Regions from separate parts of the Arthrobacter sp. 24S4-2 genome, predicted to be linked through region 3. Evidence: predicted binding sites of a transcription regulator. Region 3 holds the regulator's gene; each other region holds the start of a gene.

Region 1 (4,208 bases), 820 kb from region 3:
CGTCAGCCGCCTCAGCCACGGCGCACTCGACCTGTATGAGCTCCTCAACCGTGAGATTGCCGGCAACACCGACCTTGGCACTCCGGCGTCCCGCGCGGCGGCAAGTGAACAGGCGCTGGGGGCCGATCCGCTCGTGGCAGACCTGGGTGACCGGCTGCGCGCCCGGGGCGCCAGGGTCTGGCACCAATACGACGGCGTCCTGGACGTGGCAGCCGCCGCGGACCCGGTGAATTCCATTGGGCATGACGAGGCCGAGATCCCCAGACCCGTGGCCATTGAGTCCGACGGCACCGAGCAGTACCGGCGCATGAGTGTCCGTGAACGAAGCCGGCTGCGTCCGCAGCTGCTGGAGCGGCTGGGGTGGCGGTACATGCCGCTGTGGACCATCGAGGTGTTCACCGACCCGTCGGCCTGCGCTGACCGCATCGGCGGCTACCTGGGTTTGGAGAAGCCGGCCGTCACCGGACTCAAGACCACCTCACAGGGGTACTTCGAGGACGACGTCGATAACCTGACGCTGAACAGCGCGGAGTCCGACAATGCGGTGTCCGCAAACCGACAGTCCCGCACCGGCACCGATGAATCCGGCACCGATGCGTCGGGTACGGATGAGTCCGGCACCGAAGAGCCGGGCAGTTTCGGCGGCGTGGCTTCAAAGGACCCTGACTCGGTACCCTTGGAACAGGCCGGCACCGGCCGGAACGCGGCCCCGAGTGCGGAACCCGAGACGGAAAGCAGCATGGAACACAGCAGCAGCACCAGCATCAATAGCAGAGACGCGGGCAGCCATTCTGCCGGCACCGCGGAGGCCACGGCAGAACCGAACAGGACACAGCAGACCGTGGGCGCCGGCGTGCCCGCCGGCGTGCTGCCCAACAAGGCCTCTGAAGATGACCCGAAGCGCTGGGGAGACCATGCCTCGGACTATGACCATGATGCCTGGCTCCAGGAACAGAAGCCGCCGCACTGGGGCTGAGTGCCGCGACCTTTAGGCAGGACTCAGCCCGGAGCTCCCACCAGCACGAAGAAGAGCTTGCCCTGCGTCGAAGCGCCGGCCAGCTTGCGGGCCTGGTCGGGATCCGCGGCGACCACCATGAGTCCTTCGGTTTCGCCCGTGCCCAGCCATTCGCCGGTTTTTCCGCCCTGACCGGAGGTCCAGAGGACCGGGACGGAGGCCGCCAGGACCTCAGATGCTGCCGCTTGGCCGTAGTCGGTCCCGTTGGTCATGACGATGTTGACCAGTTGGCCCGGCGCCACGAGCTGGATGGAAGACGGATCGGCCATTCTCAACGGCACTGCTGCCGATCCGGGCGCTGTGCCCGCCAGCAACCCCGGCCCCAGCAGCTGCGCGTCGGACAGCAACTGGCCTTTGCGCAGCGGCGCCGCAAGTTGCTTGCCCTGGACTGCGGCGGGATCGGTGAAGGCTCCTGCAGGAACCAGGCCCGGCGGCACGTTGAGCTCCACCACGTCAGCGCCCGTCAGTGAAGCCCCTGCCGGGAGGTCCCTTGCGGACGCCACGGCGGTCACCGTGTGGGCTGGGGCCGGCGTCAGCTGCTGGACGGAGATGCCGGCTGCCGCGCACAGCAGCAGCGCGACCGCGAGGCGGCGGTTGCGGTTAAGCCACCCGGAGAGACGCCGAACCGCGGACGGTCCTGTGCGGCCCGGGCGCCCGGACCGGAACGGTTGCCGGCGCAAATGCGGGGCTGCAGTCCGGTCGGGGCCGGAGCGGCCCGGGGCCCTGGCGCTGCGGGCACGTGTGGTTGGAAGTCCGTTGCTGCGGAGGGTGGCTGGCATACCGGCCACGCTACGGAAGGTCCGCCGGCTGCGGACAGGCCACGGAAGACCTATGTGGAAAACGGCTTCGTGGGGAAACGTCCGCGGACGCCGTCGCCGGTGTTAGTTGGCGGCTGCGGCAGCTGCCGCGGGAGCAGCTGCGGGAGCCGCAGCCGGGGCGGGCGAGACGCTGCCGCCCTTGGTGTCGCGGGAGTCGGTCCGGTAGAAGCCGGAGCCCTTGAAGACGACGCCAACGCTGTTGAACTTCTTGCGAAGCGCACCCTCGCACTCGGGGCAGGAGGTCAGGGAGCTGTCGGTGAACGACTGCACAATCTCGAAGGCGTGGCTGCAGTCCTTGCAGGCATATGCGTACGTGGGCACTGGGGATCCTCCTTTGGGACAAACGAGCAGGTCCCGTGCTGCCCGGTTCGGAACACAGCCGATATGTCTATCGACGGATGTCCGGCCTTAGCAGTCGCAGGGCCTGAGTGCCAATTCTATCATCCGCCGCGGGGGTGCTTCACATCAGGCGCGTGATTCCCGACGGAGTGATCGCCACCGGAACCTGGCGGTCAAAGGGCTCCGCGGGGATACTGCCGGCCGGAAGGACTTCGCCGTCATAAACCACCGCAGCCGCGGGCAACTGAAGGCCGTCGCTTTCGAGGCCCCCCAGGAATTTGTCGTAGTAGCCACCACCCTGGCCGATGCGGTTTCCCGAGAGATCCACGGCGGTGGCGGGGACGAACAGCCCGGCCACGTCCTGCATGATCCCGGCGCCGTGCCGTTCGCCGACAGGCTCCTCGATCGGGGCATAGCTGCTGCGGACGAATTCGGTCGCCGGGGTCCAATAGACCCAGGTCAAGGTCAGGGACGGGCCGCAGACAGGCAGCAGCACCCGGTGCCCGGTGACGTGAAGCGCGGTAATCAGGGGGACCGTGGGGGGCTCGAATCCCACGCCCAGATACGCGGCAAACGTGCTGCGCCCTCCCGCGGCAATCATCGTGGCCCACTGGAGTCCGTGGCGGGCGATGCCTGCTCCGGCGGTTTCCAATCCCGCGGGAGAGACAGCGGCACGCTCGATTCTGTGGGCGGAGCGGATCTCTTGCTTCGATGGCATCAGAGCCTGTCCTTCCATGCCCGGCGGCCCCGGTGCGGGGCTGAACGGGCGGTTCGTGCAATTACCCAATGTTTGGCCCCTGACGTTAGATTAGTCCAGTGACTACCACCAATACTTCCGTCCGCAAGGCTGTCATCCCGGCTGCGGGTCTCGGCACGAGGTTCCTCCCGGCCACCAAGGCCATGCCCAAGGAAATGCTGCCGGTCGTGGACAAGCCCGCGATCCAGTATGTCGTCGAAGAGGCTGTCAACGTCGGCCTCACCGACATCCTGATGATCACCGGCCGGAACAAGCGCGCCCTCGAAGACCACTTCGACCGCGTACCCTCGCTGGAGGCCACCCTTGAAGCCAAGGGCGACACCACCAAGCTCGAAGCCATCCAGGCTGCAAGCAACCTCGGCGACATCCACTATGTCCGCCAGGGCGACCCCATGGGTCTTGGCCACGCCGTGCTGCGGGCAAAGCAGCACGTCGGCTATGAGCCGTTCGCCGTCCTGCTCGGCGACGACCTCATCGATGCCCGGGATGAATTGCTGAGCACCATGATCGAGGTCCAGGCCAAGACCGGCGGCTCCGTCGTCGCCCTGATCGAGGTGGAACCTTCCCAGATCAGCGCGTACGGCTGCGCCGACATCGACGAAACCGACATGAACGGCTACGTGCGGATCCGCAAGCTCGTGGAAAAGCCCGACGCAGATGAAGCGCCGTCAAACCTTGCCGTGATCGGCCGCTACGTCCTGCACCCCGCCGTCTTCGACGTTCTCGAAAACACGAAACCGGGCCGTGGTGGGGAAATCCAGCTCACGGATGCCCTCCAGGAACTTGCTGCCGGCACCGGGGAAGGTTACGGCGTCTACGGCGTCGTCTTCCGCGGCCGCCGCTATGACACCGGGGACAAGCTCAGCTACCTCAAGGCCTGCGTCCAGCTCGCCTGCGACAGCGATGACCTCGGCCCCGGCCTGCGCGAATGGCTGCCGGAGTTCACTGCCTCGCTGGCCAAGTAACGGCCCATGCGGGGCAGTATCTGGCCGGTGACACTGGAGTGCGGCGATATTGTGCTGCGTCCCATCCGGTACCGCGACCGCAAGGAATGGATGGCGGTCCGCTCCCGGAATTCCGACTGGCTGGCACCCTGGGAGGCTTCGAATCCCGCTCCCGGCGGAGCGTTGCCTGACTACCGGCAGATGGTCAGGTCCCTCAACGCCCAGGCCGCCCAGGCCACTGCATTGCCCTTTGTGATCACCGAACGGACACCAGGGCAGCGGGATCCTGTCATCGTCGGGCAACTGACGGTGTCGTCCATTATCTGGGGCTCGGC
Region 2 (4,208 bases), 2.2 Mb from region 3:
CGACGGCCGGCCTCGCCGGCCGGGTGAGCAGCAGCGTTACTGCCGCCGGCTGGAAGCTGGGGCCGGTTGGCAACTGGGGCGGAATGCCGCAGCAGTCCTCCGTCATCTACTACAACGGGGCTGCCCAGAAAGCCAACGCCGAAGCCTTGGGTGACCTCCTCAACATCACCTCGCTGGTGGACTCACCGGAGTTCCAACAGCCGGTTGTTGTAGTCCTCGGGCCCGGGTTCCAGTAGGAATTCGGTTACGCCTGAATAACTATTGGGGGCAGGCAGGCTAGAGCCCTGCACCCGGCAAAGAGCACTGGCTAGAGTGATTCCGGACGCCGCCCCGTATTTCACGGACGGTCCAAACGGCGCACAGCGACGTGTGCCGAACAGAAGCAACCGGAAAGTGTGGGCAACATGGCATTGGGAACCGTCAAATGGTTCAACGCCGAAAAAGGCTATGGCTTCATCACCGTTGACTCCTCCGGTGACGATGTCTTCGTCCACTGGTCCGCCATCGAGGGTGAGGGCTACAGGGCCCTGGATGAAGGGCAGCGCGTGCAGCTCGAAATCGGCGAAGGCGAGAAGGGTCCGCAGGCAGAGAACGTCCGGCCCGCCTGATGGTCTACTCCGCGGCAGCGCATCGCAGCCGGATGCCTGAGCGCCCCCGGCAGGCAGGGCTGTACCGCCCAGGCGCCGTGATTCTTGCCGCAGCCGCGGCGCTGTCGTTGGCTGCATGCTCCGGCCAGGCGGGGAACGCACGCCTGGGCACGGTGGACGCCAGCGGAGACGGCACGCTGCGCATCGGCCTGATCCTGGACAACACCGGCCAGCAGGCGTTCCTCAATGCTTCGCAGCTCGCCGCCGCCAAGCTGGCGGTTCGGGAAATCAATGCCGCCGGGGGCCACAAGGGGCGGCCTGTCGAACTTCTTCCCGAGAAAATCAGCGACGACACGGCCGCGCAGGCCAAGGAACTCGTGGCAGCCAAGGCGGATGTTGTCATCGGCCCCACGGATTCCAGCCGCGCCCCGGGGGCCATCGACGTGCTCGCCAACGCCAAGGTGGCCATTATTTCTCCGGCGAACGCAGCGCAGGGCCTCAGCCATTACCGAAGCGGCGGATACTACTTCCGGACGTCCGCGGCAGATGTGGCCCAGGCGTCAGTTCTGGTCAAACTTGCCAAAGACGGCGGAGCACGGACGATCGCTGTTGTGCACGAAGAAGGCAGCTACGGCAAGGACGTCTCCGTTGCCGTGGCCGGTGCGGCCAAGGCCGCCGGCCTGGGCGTCGTGTCAGACGCTGCATTCACTCCGGGTCAGGCACAACAGGCCGCAGCGGCTGCCAGAGCGGCCGGACCCGACGCCGTCGTGCTCGTTGCGCGCGAAGGCGCTCAGGGCGCCATGGCCGAACTCAACAACGCCGGCCTGGCGGGCGGGAAGCTCGTCCTCAGCGACGGCGCCATCAAGCAATACGGCTCAGCACTTGGATCCAAGGCGCTGGACGGCGCCCGAGGTGTCCTGCCCGGAGTCTTCCCGTCGGCACATTTCCAAGGTGAACTGGTGGCCGTCGACCCCGACCTCAAGGACATGACTTTTGCGGCGGAGACCTACGATGCCGTGAACCTTGCGGCCATCGCCGCGGCCTCTGCGGCCGACGACGCCGGATCCTCCATCGCTGCGCAGCTGATGGCGGTCTCCGGGCAGCAGGGAACGGGCGCGGCGGAAGTATGCCGGAGCTACAAGGAATGCGCTGACGCGATCAGGGCCGGAAAGCCAGCGGACTACGACGGCGAGTCCGGGCGGATCGGCTTCGACGCCAACGGGGACGTGACGTCCGCGAACTACATGGTGTTCACCTACGCGGCAGACAACAGGGCAAAGATGAGCGGAAGCGAAATGGCAGCCCGCACCGGCAGCTGATCGCTCCTAGCGTATTGCCGGCGCCCTGAGGCCATTGTCCGCGGCTTCTGCTTGCACTCTCCCCGGGGGAGTGCTAATTATTGATTTAGCACTCCCACGGACTGACTGCTAAATCGACGCCCGGTTCCGGCCGGTCGCGGAGTGAGCGGGCAGGCCAAGGAGCGAAAGAAATACCTGGCTGGGGTGAGATCCCATCCGTGCGGCGTACAGAGGCCGCCGGTGAAGGATCGTCCGTCGCGGGCACCGCAGTGCAAGGTTCATTCTTAACGACTGTCCCGAAAGGACTACTGCCGTTATGGCCAAGATCATTGCATTTGATGAAGAGGCACGCCGCGGCCTTGAGCGGGGCCTGAATATCCTCGCCGACGCCGTCAAGGTCACCCTCGGCCCGCGTGGACGCAACGTCGTCCTCGAAAAGAAGTGGGGCGCGCCCACGATCACCAACGATGGTGTTTCCATCGCCAAGGAGATCGAGCTGGACGATCCCTACGAGAAGATCGGCGCCGAGCTGGTCAAGGAAGTTGCCAAGAAGACGGATGACGTCGCTGGCGACGGCACCACCACCGCAACCGTCCTGGCACAGGCCCTGGTCAAGGAAGGCCTGCGCAACGTCGCAGCCGGCGCTGACCCGCTGTCCCTGAAGCGCGGCATCGAGAAGGCTGTCGAAGCCGTCACCCAGGAACTCCTGGCCTCCGCCAAGGAAATCGAAACCAAGGAAGAGATCGCCGCCACGGCATCCATCTCCGCCGGTGACGAAGAAATCGGTGCCCTCATTGCTGAAGCCCTGGACAAGGTCGGCAAGGAAGGTGTCATCACCGTCGAGGAGTCCAACACCTTCGGCCTGGAGCTTGAGCTCACCGAGGGCATGCGCTTCGACAAGGGTTACATCTCCGCTTACTTCGTCACCGACGCAGAGCGCCAGGAAACGGTCCTCGAAGACCCGTACATCCTGATCGTTAACTCCAAGATCTCGAACGTCAAGGAACTGGTTGCCGTCCTTGAGAAGGTCATGCAGTCCAGCAAGCCGCTGCTGATCATCGCCGAAGACATCGAAGGCGAAGCCCTGGCCACCCTGATCGTCAACAAGATCCGTGGCACCTTCAAGTCCGTCGCCGTCAAGGCTCCGGGCTTCGGCGACCGCCGCAAGGCCCAGCTCGCAGACATCGCCATCCTCACCGGTGGCCAGGTCATCTCCGAGGAAGTCGGCCTCAAGCTGGAGAACGCAGGCCTGGAACTCCTGGGCCGCGCCCGCAAGGTCACCGTGACCAAGGACGAGACCACCATCGTCGAGGGCGCAGGCGACGCCGACCAGATCGCCGGCCGCGTGTCCCAGATCCGTGCCGAGATCGAGAACTCCGATTCGGACTACGACCGCGAGAAGCTGCAGGAACGCCTGGCCAAGCTGGCCGGCGGCGTTGCAGTCATCAAAGCCGGTGCCGCAACCGAAGTTGAGCTCAAGGAACGCAAGCACCGCATTGAGGACGCTGTCCGCAACGCCAAGGCTGCTGTTGAAGAAGGCATCGTTGCCGGCGGTGGCGTTGCCCTGATCCAGGCCGGTGCCAAGGCATTCGCCAACCTGCAGCTCGAAGGCGACGAAGCAACGGGTGCTAACATCGTCCGCGTTGCCATCGACGCCCCGCTGAAGCAGATTGCCTACAACGCCGGCCTCGAGCCGGGCGTTGTTGTGGACAAGGTCCGCGGATTGCCTGCCGGTCACGGCCTGAACGCCGCAACCGGACAGTACGTCGACCTGCTGGCTGCCGGCATCAACGACCCCGTAAAGGTAACGCGCTCTGCACTCCAGAACGCAGCATCCATCGCGGGTCTGTTCCTCACCACCGAGGCTGTAGTGGCCGACAAGCCGGAGAAGAACTCCCCGGCCATGGGCGGCGGCGACGACATGGGCGGCATGGGCGGCATGGGCGGTTTCTAGCCCGTCCAACCGCGCCTAAGCGCAAAAAAGTGCGGCTCCCTCGAATCGAGGGGGCCGCACTTTGCGTTGGCAGGGCAGACGCGAACGATTCCGGCATCTTAGCTTCGCTTTTCAGCGCTGTCCTCAACCGGAGAAAAACACAATGTCGGAGTGGTCTGGCAGGATGGTTCGGTGACGATTACTGCAGCAGCCGATGGTTCGGCATTAGGAAATCCCGGTCCGGCAGGCTGGGCCTGGTATGTGAACGATGATTGTTGGCGCGCGGGCGGCTGGCCGCACGGAACCAACAACCAGGGCGAACTCATGGCCGTGCTGGATCTGTTCCGTGCCACGGCGCACCTCCCTGGGGAGGAACTGCATATTCTTTGC
Region 3 (4,208 bases):
TGCATCTGGCCCAGTGAGCTCGATCTCATGGCACGGCTAGCCGGGTTCGAGCTGGAATCCAGGTGGGCGGGCTGGGACCGCAGCGAATTCACTGCGGAATCTCGCAGCCACGTGTCGGTGTACCGGCTCACTGCACAGGTGCCGCCTCACATGCCGTAACACAATACGGACGACCGCGCAGGAACGGGCTGACAGCTAAGAGAGGGGGCTACCAGCGGCCGAGGATGTCGCTCGCGAGCACCGTGGCAGCGGGTCCCGCCGTGGATGACCTCAGCACGTGGTGGCCCAGCAGTGCGGTCACCGCGCCGGCGCTGCAGAGCTTGGTGACCTCCCGCGGGCTGATGCCGCCTTCCGGGCCCACGATGAGCAGGATTTCTCTCGGCTCGGAACTGTCGTTCCCCCCGTCGCCGTGACGCCCGCCGCCGGGAGCCCCGCCGTCGGAATTTTCGCCGTCGCCGTCGCGCCAGGCCTCCAGCACGTTGCGGAGCGGCCGGACCGCATCCTCATGGAGGATGACCGCCAGGTCCGCCGCGGACACGGCGGCCTGCAGTCCGGCACCGTCTACGGCGGCGCGGACCTCCGGGATCCAGGCCCGGCGCGCCTGCTTGGCGGCTGCGGTCACCACGGACTGCCATTTGGCGTGCGCCTTGGCCGCCCGTTCGGCTTTCCAGCGGACGATGGAGCGTTCGGACTGCCACGGGATGATCGCATCGATCCCGAGCTCAGTGGCGGTTTCTGCAGCGAGTTCATCGCGGTCGCCTTTGGCCAGCGCCTGGACCAGGACCAGCCGCAGTGCAGGGCGTTCTTCCGTCTCGAGTGCCGTGCACTCCACGGTCAGCTCCCCCGGGCCAACGGCCGCGACGGTACCGGTGAGCCGTTTGCCTGCACCGTCCGCTATGTCAACGGCTTCCCCGACCGTGAGCCGCTTGACGGTGACGGCGTGCCTGGCCTCGGGTCCATGCAGCACGAAGTGCGTGCCGGGGCCCTGCTGGTCCAGTGCTCCGGGGCTTGCGAAAAAGACGGGGTTGCTCACCGCTACAGGTTACCGAGCCGGTCCCGCAGCTTGGCGAAGACACCGCCGCTGGCGGCGAGTTTCCCCTCGGTGTACTGCTCACCGCGGAGTTTGGCGAGCTGCCGCAGCAGGTCCTCCTGTGCTGAATCCAGCTTGGCGGGGGTCTCCACCTGCAGGTGGACTTTCAGGTCGCCACGGCCGTAGCCGCGGAGATGCGTGACGCCGAGTCCGCGCAGGGTGATGACCTCACCCGACTGGGTGCCGGCCTTGACGTCGATTTCCTGCTTGCCGTCGAACGTCTCGAGGCTGAGTTCCGTGCCCAAGGCAGCGGCAGTCATGGGGATGCTGAGGGTCGCGTGGAGATCGTCGCCGTCACGCAGGTAGGTGGAGTCACTATTGACCCGGATCTCGACATAGAGGTCACCTGAGGGACCACCGGCCGGTCCGGCTTCGCCCTGGCCGCCGAGCTGGATGCGGGTTCCGGTGGCGACGCCGGCGGGAACCTTGACCGTCAGCGTCCGTCGGCTGCGGATCCGGCCCTGCCCGTTGCACTCGTTGCAGGGGTCCTTGATGACGGTGCCAAAGCCCTCGCAGGAGCCGCACGGTGCTGCCGTCATGACCTGGCCGAGGATGGAGCGGACCGCCCGCTGGACCTGGCCGCTGCCGCCGCAGATGTCGCAGCGTTCGGGGTGCGTGCCGGCGCGGCAGCAGGATCCCTCGCAGGTGGGGCAGGTAACGGCCGTGTCCACTTCAAGCTTTTTGTTGACGCCGAAAACTGCGTCGCGAAGGTCGATCCGGACGCTGATGAGGGCGTCCTGGCCGCGGCGTACCCGTGAGGCGGGCCCGGAGGAACCGCCGGCGCCGAAGAAGGTGTCGAAGATGTCCTGGAATGCGAAGCCCTGGCCCGCGTATCCCGCTCCGCCGAAACCGTTATCGGTGCCGTTTTCGTTGCCTGTGGTGTCGTACACGCGGCGCTTTTGGGGATCGGACAGCACTTCGTAGGCGTGCGTGACAGCCTTGAAGCGGTCCGAAGCGTCCTCACCGGGATTGACGTCCGGGTGCAAAGTGCGCGCAAGCTTTCGGTAGGCCTTCTTGATCTCTTCGCCCGTCGCTTCGGGTGAGACTCCAAGAACGTCGTAGTGGCTGCTCAAAGTTCGTATCTCTTCCTGGTTGTACTGCCTGTGATGCTTCTGCCATGTCCCGGAAGCCGGGACCCGGAGGCCGGGACCCGGAGGCCTGGTTGGCTGATACCGGACCGGTCACGGTCCGAGGATCCTGGAAAGGTAGCGTGCCACGGCACGGACCGCGGCCATCGTGGTGGGATAGTCCATCCGGGTGGGGCCGAGGACGCCAACCTTGGCGCTTGAACCGGGACCGTAGCCTGTGGCCACCACCGATGCCTCGGCGAGGCCGTCGTACGGATTCTCGCGGCCGATGCTGACGGTCACGCCGCGGGGATCCTGCGCCATCTCGCTGAGGAGCCGGAGCATGACCACCTGTTCCTCGAGTGCTTCGAGAACCGGACCGATGCTCAGCGGGAAATCAACGTTGGATCGTGCGAGGTTGGCCGTTCCGGCCATGACCATCCGTTCCTCGCGCGTGCTGCTGGCAAGCGAGTCCAGGCCCCGCGCCAGCGCCTGCGCGGCATGGCGGCGCGCCGGTTCGGAGCCGGCGACGACGGCGGGAAGCGCCTGCGGGAGAACGCTGAGCGGGGTGCCCGCCAGGCTCCTAAGGAAACGCGTGCGAAGGTCCGAGAGGGCATCGTCGCCGATGTCCTGGCCAACGTCGATAACGCGCTGCTCAACCTTTCCGGTGTCCGCGATCAGCACGATCAGGACCTGGCGCGGCGCCAGCAGCACGAACTCGATGTGCCGCACCAAGGCCCGGCTCAGGTGCGGATACTGCACCACGGCCACCTGGTTGGTCAGCTGCGAGAGCAGCCGCACAGTCCGTTCCAGGACATCGTCAAGGTCGTCGGACCCTTCCAACAGGGTCTGGATGGCGCGCCGCTCAGCCTGCGACAGCGGCTTGACGGCGGAAATCTGGTCCACGAAGAGCCGGTAGCCCTTGTCCGTGGGGATCCGGCCGGCACTGGTATGAGGCGCGGTGATCAGCCCCTCGTCTTCCAGGGCGGCCATGTCATTGCGGATCGTGGCGCTGGAAACGCCAAGGTGATGCCGTTCCACCAGCGCCTTGGAGCCAACAGGTTCGCGGGAATGGACGTAGTCCTCCACAATGGCGCGCAACACTTCCAGCTTGCGTGGTTCGCTCATTCTCCACCTCCGATCGGCTCTTCCCTGGCGGGGGCCGGGCATTGCACCAAGGGCAAATGCCGGTTCCCGTTAGCACTCGTCATGTCTAAGTGCTAACCAGTCTAATATGAGTCACCGCGTTGTTAGCATTGGTACCGCTCCGGGCGAAACTCCGGGCGCGGGACTGGACGTGAACATTCGCGAAGGCACGGCCGCCCTGATTCGCTTCTCCTGTTTATTTTTTCTAGCGCAAGGCTGTGTCTATCCGATGTCGTACCAGAACTGGGGCCCACAGGACATCTCGGCCCCCCGGAAAACGGAGCTACCCGAGGTGCCGGTGGAACGCGGCATGGTCCTGGAGGACGTGCAGTCCGGGTGGGTCGGCGCGGTCACCAGGGTGGAAAAGTCCGGCGGCATGCACATCGTGGCGCTCGAGGACCGGCGGGGGAAGTCACGCACCTTCAAGCTCGGCTACGGATTCCTGCTGGAGGGCCTGCCCATCCGGCTGATGCCGCCCGCCCCCCGCGCCCAGGCAGCGCCGGCAGGATCCAACAGGACTGCTTCGGGTTCCGTGCGCGTTGCAGGGCAACGCGCCCAAGTGGCCAAGGCCAGCCGGATCTGGGTGGAAGGCAAGCACGACGCCGAACTCGTGGAAAAGGTCTGGGGCGACGACCTCCGGGTGGAAGGCATCGTCGTCGAACCCCTGCATGGCATTGACGACCTCACGGCCGCCGTTGCCGCATTCGGGCCGGGACCCGGCCGTCGGCTGGGCGTCCTTGTGGACCACCTGGTGCAAAATTCGAAGGAATCCCGGATCGCCGACGCTGTTATGGCCTCGCCCGGCGCCGCGGGCAACGTCCTGATTGTGGGCCACCCCTATGTTGATGTGTGGCAGGCGATCCGCCCGGGCGTGCTGGGCATTGGGGCGTGGCCGGTGATTCCCC
Region 4 (4,208 bases), 850 kb from region 3:
CTGGTGAGGACAAGGGTGGCTGTCTTTTTGCCCTTCGAACCCTTCCCGCCGTTCCTGCCCCCGGCGAGAAGCTGCTTGCGCAGTTCCTCCGGGGTCACCGAGGTGCCGCGCTTTTTGATGTCCAGCACGCCGACGTTGTGCTGTTTAACCCATGCCTTCAGCGCCTTGACGTTGAAGGGCATGACCTCCAGGACCTTGTAGGCCCTGGCAAAAGGAGTATCCACGAGCCCGGGCGCGCAGATGTAGGCGATGTGCTCGTCCAGGAGGTGGCCGCCGAGCCTGGCCGCGACATCCGCCACCAGCCCAGCCCGGATGACGGCGCCGTCCGGCTCGTACAGGTAGCCCGCCACCGGGCCCACCGGGGCGACGGGACCGCCGTCGAACTCTTCCGTGCTGGTGATCTCGGCGGCGCCCTGCGGGCCGAGCAGCAGGGCTGCCCGCCGGATGCCGGGCCGGCTGACCGCGTTGAACCACAGCGTGACCTCGGTGACGTCGCCGCCCACCGAAACCCACTGCGCCTCGCAGCCGGCGGGAACTGAATCGTGCGGGATGCCGGGGCCCATCTTCACACCCACCGCCCGTCCCGACGCTGCGAGGGATTCCACGAAGGACAGTGGCGGGGAGAACTCCTCCGGATCCCAGATTCTCCGGGTCCCGGATGTGGACGTGGTGCGGCGGGCCGGGTCCAGCCAGACGCCGTCCACCCCGTCGAGCGGAACGGAGGTGGCATCGGAGTGGACCACGCTGGCGTGCGGGAACGGAATGAGGTTCATGGTGGCGCAGGCGGCGGTGGTCTCGTCCATTTCCACGGCGGTGACCTTGATGTCCATGGAGGCCAGCGCCATCGAATCGGCGCCCAGCCCGCAGCCGAGGTCCGCCACATGGCCAATCCCGGCGGCCGCGAAGCGTTCGGCGTGCCGGGCCGCAACGTTGAGCCGCGTGGCCTGCTCCAGCCCGGCCTGGGTGAAAATCATCTGCCGGGCGAATTCGCCGAACTTCGCCTCGGCCTTGGTCCGCAGCCGGGACTGGGTGAGGACCGCGGACACCAGGGCGGGGGAGTGGCCGGCCTTCCGAAGCGAGTCATTGAGCCGGAACGCCTCGTCCTCGCGGTACGGCCCCAGCGATGCGAGCAGCTCCCAGCCTTCACTGGTCAGGAGTGGGGCGATCAGGTCCTGCGGTGCGTCAGCCATGTCATCAAGCCTAATCGAGAGGCCGGACAGCCACGGTGCCGATAGGGTTGGGGGCATGGAAGACAGCGCAGGGCCGCAGCCACCCGTCGATGATCAGGGCAATGACCACCACCAACGCACGGGCCTTGCAAGGTACGCCCGGCCTGCGCTGATCGCCGGTTCGGCAATCGCCGTGGTGTGCCTCGCGCTCCTGCTAATCATCTTCTTCCTGGACTCCTTCAACGCAACGGTGTATTCCGTGGGCGGCAAGAACATCCAGGACGCCACCGACGAGGCACGCGAAATCCGGGAGTCGTACACCGCAGTCCGCACCGGCGGCGTGGTGTTCCTGATTGCCTCGGTGGTCACGGCTGCCGCGGCCGCCGTCGTTCTCTACCGGAACCGCAACGTTACGAACGACGACGACACGGACGACGGCGACGACGTCGACTTCGAGGATCTGGCCGGACGCTAACCGGTCGCCCGGGAACAAATTCTGGCACTCGCCTTGACCGAGTGCTAACCACTTACATAGAGTCATCATTAGCACTCTCCCTAGGAGGGTGCTAACACATGGAGAACTGCCAGCCATGCTGCTGCCGGCACCGCGACGACGGTTTGCACGCTGAGGCGCAGCAGTTTTCCAGTCCATGAATTTGCTGACGAAGAAGGAGAGGTCCGAGTGTCGGTCTCTATTAAGCCTCTTGAGGATCGTATTGTTGTCCGCCCGCTCGAAGCCGAGCAGACCACGGCTTCCGGCCTGGTCATCCCGGACTCCGCGCAGGAAAAGCCGCAGGAAGGCGAAGTTGTCGCAGTAGGCCCCGGCCGCTTCGAGGACGGTAACCGCGTTCCGGTCGACGTCGCCGTTGGCGATGTTGTTATCTACTCCAAGTACGGCGGAACCGAAGTCAAGACCGGCGGCACCGAGTACCTCGTGCTGTCCGCCCGCGACGTTCTGGCGATCGTAGTTAAGTAACTCTTGGATCCCCGCGCTGCTGTTCCGTCTCAGACCGGAACAGCGCGCGGGGTTTCTGTCTTGAAAGGACAAAACCATGGCAAAGCAGCTTGCGTTTAACGACGCTGCCCGCCGGTCGCTCGAAGCCGGCATCGACAAGCTCGCCAACACGGTCAAGGTGACGCTTGGCCCGCGCGGCCGCAACGTCGTGCTGGACAAGAAGTGGGGCGCTCCCACGATCACCAACGACGGCGTCACCATCGCCCGTGAAATCGAATTGGACGACCCGTACGAAAACCTCGGCGCGCAGCTGGCCAAGGAAGTCGCCACGAAGACCAACGATGTTGCCGGTGACGGCACCACCACCGCCACCGTGCTCGCACAGGCACTGGTCAAGGAAGGCCTGCGCAACGTTGCTGCTGGCGCCGCTCCCGGCCAGATCAAGCGCGGCATCGAGGTTTCCGTCGAAGCCGTTGCAGCCCGCCTGCTGGAGAACGCCCGTCCCGTTGAAGGCACGCAGGTTGCGAACGTTGCAGCCATCTCGGCCCAGAGCGATGAGATCGGCGAGCTCCTGGCCGAGGCATTCGGCAAGGTCGGCAAGGATGGTGTGATCACCATCGAGGAGTCCTCCACCACGCAGACCGAGCTGGTCCTCACCGAGGGCATGCAGTTCGACAAGGGCTACCTGTCCCCGTACTTCGTCACCGACGCGGAACGCCAGGAAGCAGTCCTTGAAGACGCACTCATCCTGATCAACCAGGGCAAGATCTCCTCGATCCAGGACTTCCTGCCGCTGCTGGAGAAGGCGCTGCAGAGCTCCAAGCCGCTGTTCATCATTGCCGAGGACGTCGAGGGCGAGGCCCTGTCCACGCTGATCGTCAACCGCATCCGCGGCACCCTGAACGTTGTTGCGGTCAAGGCTCCCGGCTTCGGTGACCGCCGCAAGGCAATGCTGCAGGACATCGCCACCCTCACCGGTGCACAGGTTGTCTCCCCGGAACTGGGCCTCAGCCTGGATTCCGTTGGCCTGGAGGTGCTGGGTACCGCCCGCCGCATCACGGTCACCAAGGACAACACCACCATCGTTGACGGCGCCGGATCGGCCGAGGACGTTGCAGCACGGGTTGCCCAGCTGCGCGCCGAAGTTACCCGCACCGACTCCGACTGGGACAAGGAAAAGCTGCAGGAACGCCTGGCCAAGCTGGCCGGCGGCATCGGCGTGATCAAGGTCGGCGCAGCCACCGAGGTCGAGCTGAAGGAAAAGAAGCACCGCATCGAGGACGCAGTGTCCTCAACCCGCGCTGCCCTCGAAGAAGGCATCGTGGCCGGTGGCGGCTCCGCCCTCATCCACGCCCTGAAGGCACTGGACGAGGATCCCTCCGTCACGGCTCTCGAAGGTGACGCAGCTGCTGCTGTGGGCATCGTCCGCCGCGCACTGGTCCAGCCGCTGCGCTGGATTGCCCAGAACGCCGGCTTCGACGGCTACGTCGTCGCGGCCAAGGTTGCCGAGTCTGCCGTCAACCAGGGCTTCAACGCCAAAACCGGCGACTACGAGGACCTCATCGCCGCCGGTGTCATCGACCCCGTCAAGGTGACGCGCGCAGCCCTCCGCAACGCCGCTTCCATCGCAGCGCTGGTTCTCACCACCGAGACCCTCGTTGTTGAAAAGCCGGCCGACGAGGACGAGCACGCAGGCCACAAGCACTAGCTTGCAGCCAATGCAGTAAAGGCCGGCCCGGCCTCCGCCGGGCCGGCTTTTTCGTGCCCATTTGCCTTCCATTCCGGGCGCGCTGGCAGAGCTTGTGCCCCCGGCAGGCCCGGCGTACCGTGGCGCTTAAAGAAGGGACGCTGACCGTGCCGGCGAGGCCGGGCGGATCCGCGGGGAGGCACCATGGCATCGTCTGAAGCCGGTCTTGACCGGGGCCGTTCCGCCTTCGAGGAGCATCGCTGGACCGAGGCCTTCGAGCACTTCCTGGACGCCGACCGGAGGGGCGGACTCCCTCCGCCTGATCTCGAGCGGCTGGCCACCGCGGAAATCCTCACCGGAAAAACGGCCGCCGGGATTGACACCCTTACCCGCGCCC

The links. The regulator HrcA, encoded in region 3, represses chaperone genes, less so after heat shock. The targets are predictions, from matches to a motif close to TTNGCACTCGNNNNNNNCGAGTGCNAA.
Region 1: the regulator HrcA is predicted to act here: its motif matches at 2,242-2,268, upstream of FCN77_RS18460 (FmdB family zinc ribbon protein).
Region 2: the regulator HrcA is predicted to act here: its motif matches at 1,992-2,018, upstream of groL (chaperonin GroEL).
Region 4: the regulator HrcA is predicted to act here: its motif matches at 1,666-1,692, upstream of groES (co-chaperone GroES).

The regions. Positions count from the first base shown of each region.
Region 1 is NZ_CP040018.1:3,978,362-3,982,569, reverse strand. It holds gene FCN77_RS18470 (AAA family ATPase) at 1-976, shown strand, start outside; gene FCN77_RS18465 (Flp pilus assembly protein CpaB) at 1,000-1,794, opposite strand; gene FCN77_RS18460 (FmdB family zinc ribbon protein) at 1,897-2,154, opposite strand; gene FCN77_RS18455 (5-formyltetrahydrofolate cyclo-ligase) at 2,294-2,890, opposite strand; gene galU (UTP--glucose-1-phosphate uridylyltransferase GalU) at 2,989-3,894, shown strand; gene FCN77_RS18445 (GNAT family N-acetyltransferase) at 3,901-4,208, shown strand, end outside.
Region 2 is NZ_CP040018.1:920,687-924,894, forward strand. It holds gene FCN77_RS04360 (LytR C-terminal domain-containing protein) at 1-236, shown strand, start outside; gene FCN77_RS04365 (cold-shock protein) at 405-608, shown strand; gene FCN77_RS04370 (ABC transporter substrate-binding protein) at 641-1,906, shown strand; gene groL (chaperonin GroEL) at 2,202-3,839, shown strand; gene FCN77_RS04380 (ribonuclease HI family protein) at 4,011-4,208, shown strand, end outside.
Region 3 is NZ_CP040018.1:3,157,197-3,161,404, forward strand. It holds partial or broken gene FCN77_RS26965 (SAM-dependent methyltransferase) at 1-159, shown strand, start outside; gene FCN77_RS14600 (16S rRNA (uracil(1498)-N(3))-methyltransferase) at 209-1,033, opposite strand; gene dnaJ (molecular chaperone DnaJ) at 1,036-2,163, opposite strand; gene hrcA (heat-inducible transcriptional repressor HrcA) at 2,272-3,285, opposite strand; gene FCN77_RS14615 (DUF3097 domain-containing protein) at 3,533-4,208, shown strand, end outside.
Region 4 is NZ_CP040018.1:4,005,007-4,009,214, reverse strand. It holds gene FCN77_RS18560 (class I SAM-dependent methyltransferase) at 1-1,190, opposite strand, end outside; gene FCN77_RS18555 (hypothetical protein) at 1,246-1,644, shown strand; gene groES (co-chaperone GroES) at 1,852-2,145, shown strand; gene groL (chaperonin GroEL) at 2,222-3,832, shown strand; gene FCN77_RS18540 (response regulator transcription factor) at 4,016-4,208, shown strand, end outside.